Regions from separate parts of the Lactiplantibacillus plantarum genome, predicted to be linked through region 1. Evidence: predicted binding sites of a transcription regulator. Region 1 holds the regulator's gene; the other holds the start of a gene.
The links. The regulator LexA, encoded in region 1, represses DNA repair genes until DNA is damaged. The targets are predictions, from matches to a motif close to CNAACANNTGTTNG.

Region 1 (7,937 bases):
GTAAACCGATTGATATTGATCGTAAGCTGAAACTAGATGATGCTGGTCAAAAACAAATTGAAACTAAAATGTTGCACGCTTTTGACGACTTGGATCGTCAAATCGACCCAACGTTCAAATACGTTGATCCTGCTACAACCCGTCAGAAACATTAAGTTCGATAATAAAAAAGTGTCGGTGATCGCAATTTAAAGCGAGCCGACACTTTTTTACTACTTGTTATCGTTTTTAGATGCAGCTTTCATCGAATTCAACATCTGATGTAACTTCTTTTCGGATGGGCGTTGACCCATTTGCATCATCATACTACGAAGCATTTCTTCACTAATTGGTGGATTTTGCTTCAAGTAATTTTGCATATAGTGCCGGGCACCGAAGAAACCACCAGTTAACCCAACCAATACGCCGATAACGACGATTAAAATCCAAATTCCTGTAGACACAGTCATTCCCCTCCCTTATTACAGTCTTCATTAAACTAGTCTACACAAATTAATAATAAAAGAAAAGGAAAATTTGTCAGTTGACAAATTTTCCTGAAATCGGTTAATCATCTCGAAGACCGCGATCGCGTTGCACTTGACGGACCTTTTCTGGCGTAACCTCTTTACCATCTTTATCATAAACCTGAAGCATTTCAACTTGTTGCCGAAAACCGGCGCGAAATTCCTTCAAGTATTTTTGCCGCAACTCTTGACGTTCGGCTTCTTCTAGCTCGGTGAGCCCCTCGGCTTTCGCCTTATGAGCTAACTCATTGATCCGAGCAAGCAATTCTTTTGAAATCAAATCAGCAGCCCCTTTCACTCTTGAAATATACACGAAATTAGACCCTAAATCAATTAATAGTGTTTGTCAACCGAACATTTGTTTGAAAGCTATGAAACGCTATGCTACAATTGGTTTAACCAATAATGAAAATAAAAAATGAGGTGCCAAGATGAGTAAAACATCGGAAAGCAAACAAATGGCCGTTCTTCGCTTTATTTATGAACGTGTCAATGAAAAAGGATACCCGCCAACCGTTCGTGAGATTGGTGAAGCCGTTGACTTATCTTCGACTTCGACCGTTCACGGCCACATTTCACGGCTAGAAAAAAAAGGTTACATCCAAAAAGACCCAACTAAGCCACGTGCCATTGAGGTAACGCCAGCCGGTTTCGAAGCACTGGGCGTCGAAACTACGCCACATCAAATTCCGGTACTTGGAACGGTAACCGCCGGCCAACCAATTCTTGCCGTACAGGAAGCGACGGATTATTTTCCAATTCCTAAGGAACTTGAATCATTCGGTGGCGACCTTTTCATGCTCACCATCCGTGGCGAAAGTATGATCAATATCGGTATCATGAATGGTGATCAAGTCATTGTTCGGCGTCAAAGTTCCGCTGACAATGGTGATATCATCATTGCCATGACCGATGAAAATGAAGCGACTTGCAAGCGATTCTTCAAAGAGGCCGATCACTACCGACTACAACCTGAGAACGACACGATGGCCCCAATTATCTTGAACAACGTCTCTGTATTAGGCAAAGTTGTCGGTTTATATCGCGACATGCTGTTTCAGTAAACTATCACCCACAAGATGACAATTCAATTTGTCATCTTTTTTATTCGCCAGTTTTTAGAGCAGGTTGATGGCATGCCTACAGATTCCACTCACAAATATTTACACCCTTCCCGCCGTGCCAGGGACGAGAGCACGTTATTTGCGACAAAAGCACGCCCCCATTCCGAATTCACTTTGCCATAATCCCGCAATGCCCAACCGATTGCCTTCTGAATAAAAAAGTCATCATCACCCCGATTCGTTAGTATCGCCGTTTGTAAATTGGCAATTCGTCCTCTTTCAAGCCTAATCGAAGCGCGATACCTACTCGTCGCACCTATTTATCGGTAGCTCGTAAATATACCACCCACTTGTTGTAAACAACCGTGCGCTGAGAGATACGCTGCAGGCACCTTGCGCCAGGCATCAACACTATCCCACCGTGGCGTTACTGTGATTTGGTGGTAGCACCATTGCTATTGAACCAGCGGCGCCTGATTCTCCCGGTGTATCGACAGAAAAAGTGCTGGCGTCAAATTGGTTATTAGTCAGATCTCTTTTCAAAATATTTCAAATCTGTGACGAACAGCCAATAGTTCAATGGTATAATGATTATACTATTTTAAACATTGGGAGTTGGTTACATGTTGTTCCTAGCCATTATGGGCTTGATTGTTTTTCTATTAGCATTATTTTCCGTGATTTACGCACGTCAAACCGGTGGTGGTTGGAAATTTCTAACACTAATTACGGTCCTCAGCGCCCTGGTCACCATCTACGCGGTCGTTAAATTGCCTTACTGGCCATACAACCAGTCACAGCAATCGACGCGCAAAGCATCATCTAGTACGAGTACTAGCGCTAGTACCAGCAAGTCTAAATCAACGAGCTTGAGTTCCTCACAAGTCGTTTTTAACGAAGCCAACACCAAACGCGCGGCCGCAACGACTAAGTTGAATGAAGAAAATATCCTTAAACAATTACAATCTAACTATCAATCGATTGGCACCGTTGCATTCACCAAGTCAACGAAAACATATACGATTACGCCAACCAATAAAAAGTACGTTAAATCTTTGAAGACGATTAAATCATATCCATCTCAAAATCAAAAAGCAATCACGACGATTACTTCAAATTTCAAATCATTGTCAAAATCGCTCAAGAAAAATCTTGCGGCTGGTTATACCATTCAGTTGCTACAGCCAGATACCACTGACAAGACGCTGTTGAGTGTCAAAGATGGCCAGATCATCACCAACAACTTCAAATAACAAAAGTCACTTGCCTAGCATATTTGCTAGTAACAAGTGACTTTTTCGTTTAAACTTGTCGATCCAAATATTGGCGTTGTTCGTCCTTTTGACCGGTCAATACGAATCGGTGGGGATCATCAGCATAACTGACCGACTGATCATCAGCCCGCCATTGCAGTTGATGACTAAATAAGGTCTCATATTCCACCACACTAACTCGGCGCCGACGAGCCAACCGTTGTGGTAAGCCATGATCTAAGCCGGCCTGATAATCCGGCTGAATAACCCCGGTATAAAATTCACCCTCGGCACCCGAGCCATAACTGAATAATCCGAGTCGGTTCCCTGGTTGTAACTGAGGATCAGTCAGTAACTGCGATAACAAGCTCAAATAGAGTGAACCAGTATACAAGTTACCAACTTGTCGATTTAGCTGACGCGCATGTTCGAAGTGCGTCAACCACTGGGCTTGTTTCTCGGCATCAACTAATGGTAACACGCTTCGAAGCGCTTTAAGTCCCATCTTTGTATATGGCAAATGAAAAACTAAGGCCGTCAGTGTGTCTGGACTAGTTTGAGTCGTTTGCAAGTAATTCTTAAACACATCTTGAAAATAATCAATATAGATATTAGACGAGTATTTGCCGTCAACTAGGGCTTCTGTATGATACAATGGTCGCCAAAAGTCCATCACATCTTCGCTCAGTAGACTTGACTCAGTACCCAGTGCTAATACTTTAGGATCCGCACTAATTAACATAGCAACCGCCCCACCACCTTGAGTTGGCTCGCCCGGTGTGTTCAATCCGTAGCGTGCCACGTCACTACCAATGACCAGCGCCTTTTTATCTGGATGAACACGCACGTGATCTTGGGCCAGTTGGACACCAGCCGTCGCCGCATAGCAGGCTTCTTTCATTTCAATTGTTCGAACCCGCTGGCTCAAACCGAGCAACTTAGCGACGTAAATCGCACTCGCTTTGGAATTGTCGATCCCCGACTCGGTACCGACGACTAATAAATCAATAGCCGCAATGTCAGTCGCTGTCAGCATCGGTGCGGCAGCATTAGCAGCTAACGTCACTGCATCCTGACTCGGCGGAATCACCGCCATTTTAGACTGACCAATACCAATCAAATACTTATCAGGTTCTGCCTGGCGAGCTGTCGCCAGTTCCGCCATGTCTACGTATAAATGTGAAGTTGCAAAATGCAACTTGTCGATTCCAACTTTCACGTTTTTTCCTCCAATTTGTTAATGACAATAAGGGATTAATATGCACGTCCGCGTGGCCCTAAGTAATGAAAATCAGGGTCAGTTCCGACCCGATAGCAGCTGAAAGCCCGACTAATTTCATTATGAAAAGTCACAACAATTGCCGGTGTCGCCCAAGTAGACGCCGCCCAAAAAACGGTGTCATCAAACGCCCGGTTGTCATTCGGGTAGCGGTGATAGCCTTGTACATTGTCCCAAATGGTGCCGTGCGTATTCAACCAATCTTCAGCAAGTCCGGCGTCCACCTGCATCATCACGTCTTGATTATCAGCAATCAAACTACTTAGTTTTTGCCAATCGAGTTGCCAATCATGAATATGGGGATTCGGTCCGCGTGTGCCAAGCGGCGTATGCCCCAATGCGATCGGTGTCAATTCTACAAAATCCATCTTGACCACCCCGTTCGTTAACCATCCTAAGATTTCTTAACTATTATAGCATTTCACGACAAAAATACTGCCCGCAATTGCTTGACCTGGGACGGGTTCCATAATTTATGCTGTTATTAAATAAGGCGATTAAGACAAGCACTAAGTAAGGAGCGCGGTAAATATGTGGTTCTCACATCATCAAAAACGAAATAGTCTTCAGGCACCCGTCGCCGGTACTTATACGGTGATTCCCACTGCCACATCACCCCAACAAATCGGGCTATTAGCCATACAACCGACCAGTCCGGTGATTAATGCCCCGATTGATGGTGATATCATTAGCCTGTCACCCTCGCGTCTCGTTATCAATTCGCTGAGCAATCAACATATTGAACTGCGTATCGACCGGACGAACTTCCACAACAAGTGTACCTGGCAAGTACGCGTGGGCGATTCCGTTTCACCATTAACAATTGTAGGGACACTTTATGGATCCTTAAAAGACGTCACCATTGCTGTCTATCGAATTGATACCATTCAGGCCACTAATTGGGTTTCGCTCGCAAATAATTAGCTGTTTACGGCTATAGATTCATATCCGCTAATTGGGCATTTCGGTTGTCAAAATATAAATTTGACGGTTGTGAATATTTCTAAGTCCACCTTGACACCCATCGCCCAATCTCAAAAAGATAAATCACAATAATCACTTTTCCAACAGCTTCAACGGGCCATGCTACTGTGCCCAGTTGGAGTTGTTTTTTTGCAAACTACTCAACACTGCCAGGTGTGAAATTTGAAATAACATGACGCATCGCTGTCGACGTACTTGATTGGTGATGTAATTGACAAGCTATCGTGACATCATTACAATTTTTGTGGTTTGATATTTGATTGCTTTATACCTTAATTCAAGCTATGATATTCATACTGGTTTAAAATTCCTTTCTTTATTAATCAGTAGGAGCCCTAATTAATAGATCAATCTAAAAATTATAAAAAGGTCGGATACAATTATTATGAAAACCATGAGTCTTGTTGTTCCATGCTATAACGAGGAACCAACGATTGAAATATTTTATAACACCGTTGAAAAAGTCTTGGCAGATAATCCAGAGTCGTTCAAGGATATCACTACTGAATATGTTTTCGTTAATGATGGCTCATCTGACGACACTTTGAACGTACTACGAACTTTAAACGCCGCCCATCCTGACACTGTCCACTATGTCTCCTTTTCGCGAAATTTTGGTAAGGAGGCTGGTTTATTAGCCGGCCTGGAGCACACCATTGGCGATTACGTCGCCGTCATGGACGTTGATCTACAAGATCCACCGACTTTATTGCCTAAAATGCTGGCAATGCTTCAAACCGGTGACTATGACTGTATCGGTACAATGCGGGAAAATCGCGTTGGTGAACCAATGATCCGGTCATTCTTATCACGCTCGTTTTACTCAGTTGTCAACAAAATTTCAAAAGTACAAATTATTCCAAACGCCCGCGATTACCGGTTAATGACACGTCAGATGGTTGATGCTATTTTGGAATTGCCTGAATATAACCGATTTTCAAAAGGCATCTTCAACTGGGTCGGTTTCCGAACAACTTATTTGAAGTTCGAAAATCAGCCCCGTTCCGCTGGCGAGACACACTGGTCAATTTGGCAATTATTCAATTATTCAATGGATGCCATCGTCGACTTCTCAGATGTACCCCTGAAGATTGCGACCTTCACCGGCGGCTTGCTCTCACTAATCTCCATTATCAGTATATTTGTCGTTATTATTCGTAAAATATTATTTGATAACAGTGTCAGTGGTTGGGCCTCAACCATCACGATTATGCTCTTAATCGGTGGCATTCAGCTGTTCTGTCTGGGGATTATCGGCAATTACATTGGTAAGATTTATATCGAATCAAAACACCGGCCCCACTACATCGTGCAGGAAAAGAAGTAAGACCAATTTTGGGAACGATATGACCAATTGAACACTTCTAACTTGATAAAATCTTATATTTTTAATCTGCTTTCAATTTTATTATTGTATAGCAGATTTTTTTATTTAAAGATACGCATATAACATTGTGTAAACATGGTGATACTTGTAAAATAACAGTTAGTCTTAATTTATTGTCAAATAAGTTAATTGCAGCACGGGCTTATTGACCCTAGTTGCCAATTCGACGCGGATTACCGCTTACAAGTTCGTGACAAGATTGATTGCAATGGTACTGACAACCGAGAACGCAGTGTAGCTTAATCTTACTAAAAACACTTTTCTTATACTTTAAAGTCAGAACATACTTTGCCATTGACCCAAACCTTTTTTATCAATGAAAAAAACACATCACCTACTTTCGTAAAATGTCATGAATTACAGCATTGTTTGCTTGATCCTACGGTTGAACCATTACATAGATACTAGCATGGTTTCCAATACAAAAATTGAATCACGGGCTAATCGTGGTGCATTCTATATTATGTTAAATCATTACCCCAGTGAAACCGGCATTGAACCACAAGATTTCAATATCTTGCATTTTGCTAACAGTTACAATTTAGAATCAAAACATTTATTGTTTATTCGTAATGTTGCTGAACAAGAGCTTGGTATTAAAATTAACCAAGGCGCATTCATACTTTAGTGACTATGTATGATAAATACTAGATTTATAAGATATTTACTTTGAAAATAAAAATTTGGAGGAAGTTACTATGAGTAAAAAATATGATGTTTGTGGAAACAAATTAAAAATGTTTAAGTCCGTTCCTGTGATTGATGGTAAAGTCTGCCACGATTGTATGAAGAAAATTGGTGTGGATTACGTTGAGCTACCGCTTTCAATGTCTATAGAAGAAATTTTGACTGTTAAAGAAATTAAAGACTTACAAGCTAACAACCAAATTATTGATCCACAAAAGCGCTGGGCGGAGTATAAAAATAAGTTAAAACAAGAAAAAATTTAAAAAAAGAAGATATCTCTGCTGAAAAAGATAAATACGATCAACTTAAGGCTGCCATTAAAGCAGATGAACCTGTCAAAAAAGGTAAAGTCTATTTAGATTTTGTTAAAAAGCAAATCTTCATTGATAAAACTATTCTTGAAGACTATCGCCTTTTCAGATTTTCAGATTTAACTAGTTACAAGACAATTAAAAGCCCTACCACTATTAACAAGAATCATAGTTTGTCTCGTTCCATAGTCGGTGGCTTAGTTGCTGGGCCTACCGGTGCTGTATTAGGTGCTTTTTCAGGAAACAAGTCCTATGACGCAGTTTCAAAGATGGCAGTAGTTTTATACTTTAATAACAACTACTCTAAGCAATTAAACTACATATCCACTGAAACAAAAATCGACAGCATGTACTATCGAGATGAACAAGAAAAAATGCAACGATTCTGTGTTCGATTGGATAAAATTTTAGTCGAAAATGAAAATAATGAACCTACCACTCTATCTACACCCACTAACAGTGCCGA
Region 2 (7,937 bases), 200 kb from region 1:
TGCCGGGAGTGTCGCGGATGCGTTTAACCTTGAAGATCGTTTTGAAAAGAAACTCAACGAATTTTCTGGGAATTTACAACGGGCAGCCGTTGAGCTTGCCCAGGAATGGCGCAGTGACCAGGCGTTACAGAAATTGGAAGCTTTGTTGATCGTCATGAACAAAGATGACATGTTACTTGTTTCTGGGAGTGGTGAAGTAATCACGCCGGATAACGACGTCTTAGCCATTGGTTCTGGTGGTAACTTTGCCTTAGCCGCAGCTCGCGCAATGCAGCTACATGCTAAGGATATGAGTGCCAAGGAAGTCGCTGAAGCGGCAATCCATATTGCCGGCGACATTGATATCTTTACCAATCATAATGTGATCTCAGAAACGTTGTAATGTAGGAGGAAACGCTCATGGAAGAAATCAATAAGACACCGAAACAAATTGTGGCCGCGCTTGATAATTATGTTATTGGTCAAAACCAAGCCAAAAAAGCGGTGGCGATCGCGCTACGTAATCGTTATCGGCGGATGGAACTTTCTGCTGAAATGCAGGAAGAAATTACCCCCAAAAACATGCTGATGATCGGACCAACCGGGGTCGGGAAGACCGAAATTGCCCGGCGGTTGGCTAAGATTGTGCACGCCCCGTTTGTGAAGGTTGAAGCAACTAAGTTTACGGAAGTCGGCTATGTTGGTCGCGATGTTGAATCCATGGTTCGTGACTTAGTGGACGTGGCTATCGAGATGGAAAAACAACAGGCTTATTCTGGTGTGCGGGCACAAGCGGTGCAGGCTGCTGACAAACGGCTCGTCAAATTATTAGTACCGGCCCAAAAGAAGCAGGCTAAGAACAATGGTAACGAGTTCCAAAACATGATGAACATGTTTAGCCAGATGCAAAACGGCCAGACCCCCAACGTTGACGATTCAAGTAACGAAGAAGTGACCGATGAAGTTCGTAATCAACGATTATCAGTTGCCGATCAGTTGAAAACGGGGCGCTTAGAAAACTCAGAGGTTACCATCGAGATGGATGACCCCCAGCAAGCCGCCGCGGGTAATAATAACATGCTTGGTCAAATGGGTATTGATCTTGGTGATAGTTTAGGTGCCTTAATGCCCAAGAAGCGGATCCAACGGACAATGCCAGTCTCAGAGGCCCGAGAAATTTTAGTTCGGGAAGAATCCGAAAAGTTAGTCAATAACGCTGATATTTATCATGATGCGATTGTCCGTGCTGAAAATACCGGGATTATTTTTATCGATGAAATTGATAAGATTACTAAGGGTGGTCAGCAAGGTTCCGGTGAAGTTTCACGTGAAGGGGTTCAACGAGATATTCTGCCAATCGTTGAGGGGTCACAAATTTCAACAAAATATGGTCCCATCAATACTGATCACATTCTGTTTATCGCTTCCGGGGCCTTTGCGGAAAGTAAACCTAGTGATCTGATTGCTGAATTGCAAGGCCGTTTTCCAATTCGGGTCGAATTAGACGATTTAAGCAAGGATGACTTTGTTAAGATTTTGACGGAACCTAAGAATGCGTTGATTAAGCAGTATATCGCTTTGATCGGTACGGACAACATTAAAGTGACGTTCACGATTGAAGCTATCGAAGCGATTGCCACGATTGCCTATAAGGTCAACCATGAGACACAAAATATCGGTGCCCGTCGTTTGCACACCATTTTGGAAAAGCTCTTGGAAGAATTGCTATACGAAGGTCCTGACATGGAAATGGGCGAAGTCACAATCACTGAAAGCTATGTCAACGAGCGAATCGGTAACATTGCACAGGATAAGGATCTTAGTCGTTACATCTTATAAAATTTATCAAGGGGGCGTTTACGCGGATGACAGTCGAATTAAAGAATGAGTACCTCACCGTTTTGATTAATGAAGCTGGGGCGGAATTAAGTAGTGTCAAGTCGAGTGACGGTATTGAGTACATGTGGCAGGCCGACAAAACTTTTTGGGGCCGGCACGCACCCGTGCTTTTTCCAATCGTTGGTCGTTTAAAGGATGACCAGTATACCGTTGCTGGTCAGGCTTATCACATGGGACAGCACGGTTTTGCCCGCGACAATGACTTTACGGTCGTCAACCAAACGGCCACACAAGCAACATTTGAATTGACCGATAGTCGTGCGACGCGGGAGATGTATCCGTACGCGTTTCGATTACGTTTGATTTATACGTTGACGGATCATGAATTGACCGTTAACTACAATGTGCATAATCCAGCTAATCAAGAGCTGTTATTTTCTGTTGGTGGGCACCCAGCATTTAACGTACCACTCGCTGATCCGGCGGGCACACTAGCTGATTATAAGGTTACTGTGGCACCACGAAAGGTCTACGCGCATATTCCATTACAGGCACCGTTGAACGATGCGGCAAATGCGGATGACTTCGACCTGACCAAGCCATTAGCACTTAGCCGGGATTTGTTTAAGGACGATGCCCTGATTTTGGATTTGAATCATCACGAGACGACGTTAATGTTGGACACTGATCTGGATGATCATGGGGTAGCGATGACGATTGAAGATGCACCATACGTCGGCATGTGGTCACCATACCCCGCAGAAGCGCCGTTCGTGTGCTTAGAGCCATGGTGGGGCATTGCGGATAACGTTGATAGCGATGGTCAATTAAGCCATAAGATGGGCATTAATCGGCTTGCAGCGAACCAGACGTTTGATGCTAAATATGCGATTAGCTTTTTCTAACTAAAATACTGTGGTTTAGTGAAACCGGTCGACAGGTTTGACCGGTTTTTTATTGTGGTCTGAAAAGATAGCAAAATAAAGAATTGTATCATCTTACTTTAACTAGAAACAAAAAATACAAACCCAGCACCAAAGCTTACCCGTTCCTAAATAAAAAGACCACTCAGTAATGAAATGGTCTTGAAAGTAACATAATTATTTGCGGTTAGCCCGTTGCTGACGTCGCCAACCAAGTCCGAAGTGTACCAATGATTCGGTCCCGTTTTTGATACGTGCAATATTACTGCGGTGCCGATAGAAGATGAAGAGGGTCAATGCAAAGGCCACGAGTGATAGCAACCAATCCTGATAGTAAAAAATTGCAATCAACGTGACGATTGGAAAAGCCGTCATACTAGCAACACTGACCATACTGGTCGTGTAAACCAATAATAACATGATGGCACTAGCAATTAAGAAGAACTCCCAGTTGTAGGCCAATAAGATCCCAGCACTCGTGGCAACGGCCTTACCACCTTTAAAGCCGATGTAAATTGAGAAAGTATGTCCTAAAATAGCTGCTAGTCCAATCAATAAGGTATACCGGTTATTCATATGAAATAGCAAGGTCGGTTGTAGTGCTGCGATGGTGCCTTTTAGAATATCCATCACCATGACAATTGTCCCAGCGGTCGGGCCTAGGACCCGGTACGTGTTGGTAGTTCCGATATTACCGCTACCTGCTTGACGAATATCAGTGTGAAAGAAAAATTTGCCAATAATGACACCCGAAGGAATCGCGCCAATTAAGTAGGCGATGATCAGCATAATTATTATTTTCAAAGTTGGTTCCTCCTGCAATATAATCACTCAATATTTTAGCATTCTTTTTAAGATTGTGGGGATTAATTAGTTTAAAAAATGATGATTGCGTGTCAAATTATGAAAATAAAATGATTTTTTGATAATTATTATGTGCCTAAAAGCGGGTGGTTAGAGCCTTTAAAGCGCTAACTGTCAAATTAATCACGCATTTTAAGAACTAGTCGTGACCAGTAATAAGTTTATTCATTGAACTGGCGCTTAGAATCAACATGAGGTAAGCTAGTAAGTGGCTTAACTTTTAAAAGATAGTTTTAAACGCGAACGTGTGTTTGCTATTTTAATTGTTAACGTGTATGCTAACAGATGAAGAGCCACAAGTGACAATTAGAAATTAACATAATTGTACCTTGACAGGTTGGGGCTTTTAGGACTATTTTATTACGGTTACCTGAAAGCCGCACCTAGTTGAGGTAGATTTTTAAAGATAAAAGGAGTTGTGAGAATGGCCAAGAAAAGCCCAAAATATGATGATTCTTCAATCCAAGTACTTGAAGGATTAGAAGCCGTTCGGAAACGTCCCGGAATGTATATCGGTTCTACAGACGGCCGCGGACTCCATCACTTAGTTTATGAAATTGTCGATAATGCCGTTGATGAAGCCTTAGCTGGCTATGGTAAAGAAATCAACGTGATTATTCACGCCGATAACAGCATCACCGTTGTCGATCATGGTCGTGGGATGCCAGTTGGAATGCATGCTTCCGGTATTCCAACACCTGAAGTTATCCTCACGGTTTTGCATGCTGGTGGTAAGTTCGGCCAGGGTGGTTATAAGACTTCTGGTGGGCTGCATGGGGTCGGTGCGAGCGTCGTTAACGCATTGTCGTCCGAATTGACGGTAACCATTGTCCGTGATGGCTACCGCTACGTTGAACATTTCAAAGATGGGGGTCATCCCGTCGGTACCCTTGAAAAGAAAGGGAAGACTAATAAGCCAACTGGAACGACAATGACTTTTAAGCCGGACGCTAGTATCTTTACAACGACGGTTTATAATTTTCAAACGTTGGCTGAACGGTTGCGTGAATCCGCATTCTTACTGAAAGGCGTCAAAATCACGCTGACTGACGAACGGGAAAATCAACAACAAGAGCTGGTCTTCCATTACGAAGATGGTATCAAGGCGTTTGTCAGTTACCTCAATGAAGATAAGGACACCCTCGGGGATATTATGTTCTTTGACGGCACTAAGGAAGGTGTCGAAGTTGAGGTCGCTGCGCAGTACAACGATGGCTATTCGGAAAACTTGTTGTCATTCGTCAATAACGTGCGGACGCCAGACGGTGGGACTCATGAAGTAGGGTTCCGCAGTGCCTGGACGAAAGCATTCAATGAATATGCTCGCAAGGTTGGCCTATTGAAGGACAAGGATAAAAATTTGGAAGGCTCCGATGTCCGTGAAGGGTTATCCGCTGTTATTTCATTACGAGTACCGGAAAATCTCTTACAATTTGAAGGTCAAACTAAGGAAAAGCTCGGAACACCCGAAGCACGAACGATTGTTGATAATATTGTGAGTGAACAACTTCAATTCTTCTTGATGGAAAATGGTGAATTTGCTCAAATGCTGATTCGCAAATCCACCAAAGCTCGGCAGGCTCGTGAGGCTGCCCGTAAGGCCCGTGATGAAAGCCGAAACGGTAAGCGGCGCCATAAGCAGGAACGGTTACTTTCTGGAAAATTAACGCCAGCGCAGTCTAAAAACGCTAAGAAGAATGAATTATTCTTAGTCGAAGGGGATTCGGCCGGTGGTTCAGCTAAACAGGGGCGTGATCGAAAGTTTCAAGCAATTTTGCCATTACGTGGTAAGGTGTTGAATACCGAAAAGGCCAAATTAGCTGATATTGTCAAGAATGAAGAAATTAATACCATGATTTACACAATTGGTGCGGGTGTTGGTCCCGAATTTGATATTAAGGCCAGTAATTATGACAAGATCATTATTATGACCGATGCCGATACCGATGGTGCCCATATTCAAATTCTCTTACTGACATTCTTTTATAAGTACATGCGGCCAATGATTGACGCTGGTAAAATCTACATTGCGTTGCCACCGCTGTATCGATTACAAAAGAAGCAGAACAAGCAGTTACGGACGGAATATGCATGGACTGACGAAGAGCTAACGCTCAAGACCAAGTCATTTGGTAAGGGCTATGCACTCCAGCGCTACAAGGGACTTGGCGAAATGAACGCGGAACAGCTATGGGAAACAACCATGGATCCTGAAAAACGGACCTTAGTCCGAGTCCGAATCGATGACGCTGCCTTAGCAGAAAAACGGGTCACAACGTTAATGGGCGACAAAGTTGAACCTCGTCGAAAATGGATCGAAAGTAACGTCCACTTTAATTTGGACGAAGACGGGTCGTTACTAGATAACGAGGCCGTCTCATCCGCACATGAGCAAGCCGACGAAGAATTGGCACAACAGCTAAAACAATAGAGGGGGTCGTAAAATGGCAACTGAACAACCAAAAATTCAAGAACTAACCCTTGAAGACGTCATGGGCGACCGCTTCGGCCGTTATTCTAAATATATTATTCAAGAACGGGCCTTGCCAGACATCCGTGATGGCTTGAAGCCAGTACAACGACGAATCTTATACGCCATGAATCAGGATGGCAACACCTTTGACAAAGCGTTCCGTAAGTCCGCTAAATCAGTCGGAAACGTCATGGGTAATTTTCATCCCCATGGTGATTCTTCGATTTATGAAGCAATGGTTCGTCTTAGTCAGGACTGGAAGTTACGGGAACCGCTGATTGAAATGCACGGGAATAATGGTTCCATGGACGGTGATCCGGCTGCCGCCATGCGGTATACCGAGGCACGTTTGAGCAAAATCGCTGGTGAAATGCTTCAAGACATTGATAAAAAGACTGTCGATATGGTCCTAAATTTTGATGATACGGAGTACGAACCAACTGTTTTACCGGCCCGCTTTCCGAACTTATTAGTTAACGGGGCAACGGGGATTTCAGCCGGTTATGCAACGGAAATTCCGCCGCATAACTTGAGTGAAGTCATTGATGCGATTTTATTCCTGATGAATCACCCTAAGGCAACGCTTGAAGATTTGATGGACTTTGTCAAGGGTCCCGATTTTCCAACTGGGGGGATCATTCAAGGATTAGCAGGTATCAAGCAAGCCTATGAAACTGGCCGTGGGCGTATCGTCGTGCGTTCGCGAACCAAGATCGTACCGCTTAAGGGGAATAAATCACAGATTGAAGTTTCAGAGATCCCTTATGAAGTTAACAAGGCGCAATTGGTGAAAAAAATTGATGAAATTCGCATTCTGAAGAAGATCGAAGGTATCGCCGAAGTTCGTGATGAAAGTGACCGTCAGGGATTATCAGTGGTGATTGAACTGAAGCGTGACGTCAATGCAGAAGGTATTCTGACTTACTTACTCAAAAATACCGATCTACAAATTACTTATAACTTCAATATGGTCGCCATTTATCATCAACGGCCCGAACACGTTGGGCTGAAAACGATTCTAACGGCCTACTTGGAACATCAACGGGACGTTGTAACCCGTCGGACCCAATTTAACTTACAGAAGGCTATGGATCGCCAACACATCGTTCAAGGATTAATCAAGGCGATGTCCATCCTCGACCAAGTAATTAAAACGATTCGTGGTAGCAAGGATAAGAAGGACGCCAAACAGAACTTGGTCAGTCAATTCGATTTCTCTGAGATTCAAGCTGAAGCCATCGTGACAATGCAACTTTATCGGTTAACCAATACCGATGTGACGCAGCTAGAAAAAGAATCAGCTGAACTGGCCAAGGCTATCGCAACCTATCAGCTGATTCTGGCAGAGCCTAAAGAACTCGATAAAGTTTTACGGCGTGAACTAAAGGCCGTTCAAAAAGCCTATCCAACGAGCCGTTTGACTGAGATTCAAAATGAAATTCAAGAATTAAAGGTCAAGACCGAGGTCGTGATTCCACAAGAAGACGTCATTGTTATGATTAGCCATGATGGTTATATCAAGCGAACCAGCTTACGCTCTTATTCAGCGTCTGAGCCCGATGATAACGGGCTTAAAGATGAGGATTATCCGATCTATCTAGCTAAAAATAGCACGTTAGATCATTTAATGATGTTCACCAACATGGGCCATCTCATTTACCGGCCGATTTATGAAATTGCTGACGCCAAATGGAAAGATACCGGTGAGCACATTTCTCAGACGATTGGGCTGGCTGAAAACGAGCGCATCACGTGGGTCTATTCTTTTGAGAACCTTAAAGCTACCGGAAAATTCTTAGTGGCAACTAGTGACGGCTATATCAAACAAACGGCCTTTGCTGATTACACGCCGGGTCGAA

Region 2: parE (DNA topoisomerase IV subunit B) is a predicted target of LexA. The motif match lies at 3,846-3,859, and genes of this name have one in related genera.

Annotation. Positions count from the first base shown of each region.
Region 1 covers NZ_CP039121.1:1,904,070-1,912,006, forward strand. Annotated here, with positions in the region: gene E5260_RS08795 (lysophospholipid acyltransferase family protein) at 1-155, shown strand, start outside; gene E5260_RS08800 (YneF family protein) at 213-449, opposite strand; gene E5260_RS08805 (DUF896 domain-containing protein) at 547-786, opposite strand; gene lexA (transcriptional repressor LexA) at 938-1,570, shown strand; gene E5260_RS15620 (DNA alkylation repair protein) at 1,660-1,890, opposite strand; gene E5260_RS08820 (hypothetical protein) at 2,194-2,823, shown strand; gene E5260_RS08825 (hydroxymethylglutaryl-CoA synthase) at 2,873-4,042, opposite strand; gene E5260_RS08830 (hypothetical protein) at 4,078-4,470, opposite strand; gene E5260_RS08835 (hypothetical protein) at 4,634-5,026, shown strand; gene E5260_RS08840 (glycosyltransferase family 2 protein) at 5,472-6,413, shown strand; gene E5260_RS08845 (hypothetical protein) at 6,883-7,101, shown strand; gene E5260_RS08850 (DUF4428 domain-containing protein) at 7,172-7,423, shown strand; gene E5260_RS08855 (SHOCT domain-containing protein) at 7,645-7,937, shown strand, end outside.
Region 2 covers NZ_CP039121.1:1,705,104-1,713,040, reverse strand. Annotated here, with positions in the region: gene hslV (HslVU peptidase proteolytic subunit) at 1-382, shown strand, start outside; gene hslU (ATP-dependent protease ATPase subunit HslU) at 400-1,818, shown strand; gene E5260_RS07915 (aldose 1-epimerase family protein) at 1,845-2,723, shown strand; gene plsY (glycerol-3-phosphate 1-O-acyltransferase PlsY) at 2,919-3,545, opposite strand; gene parE (DNA topoisomerase IV subunit B) at 4,030-6,036, shown strand; gene parC (DNA topoisomerase IV subunit A) at 6,050-7,937, shown strand, end outside.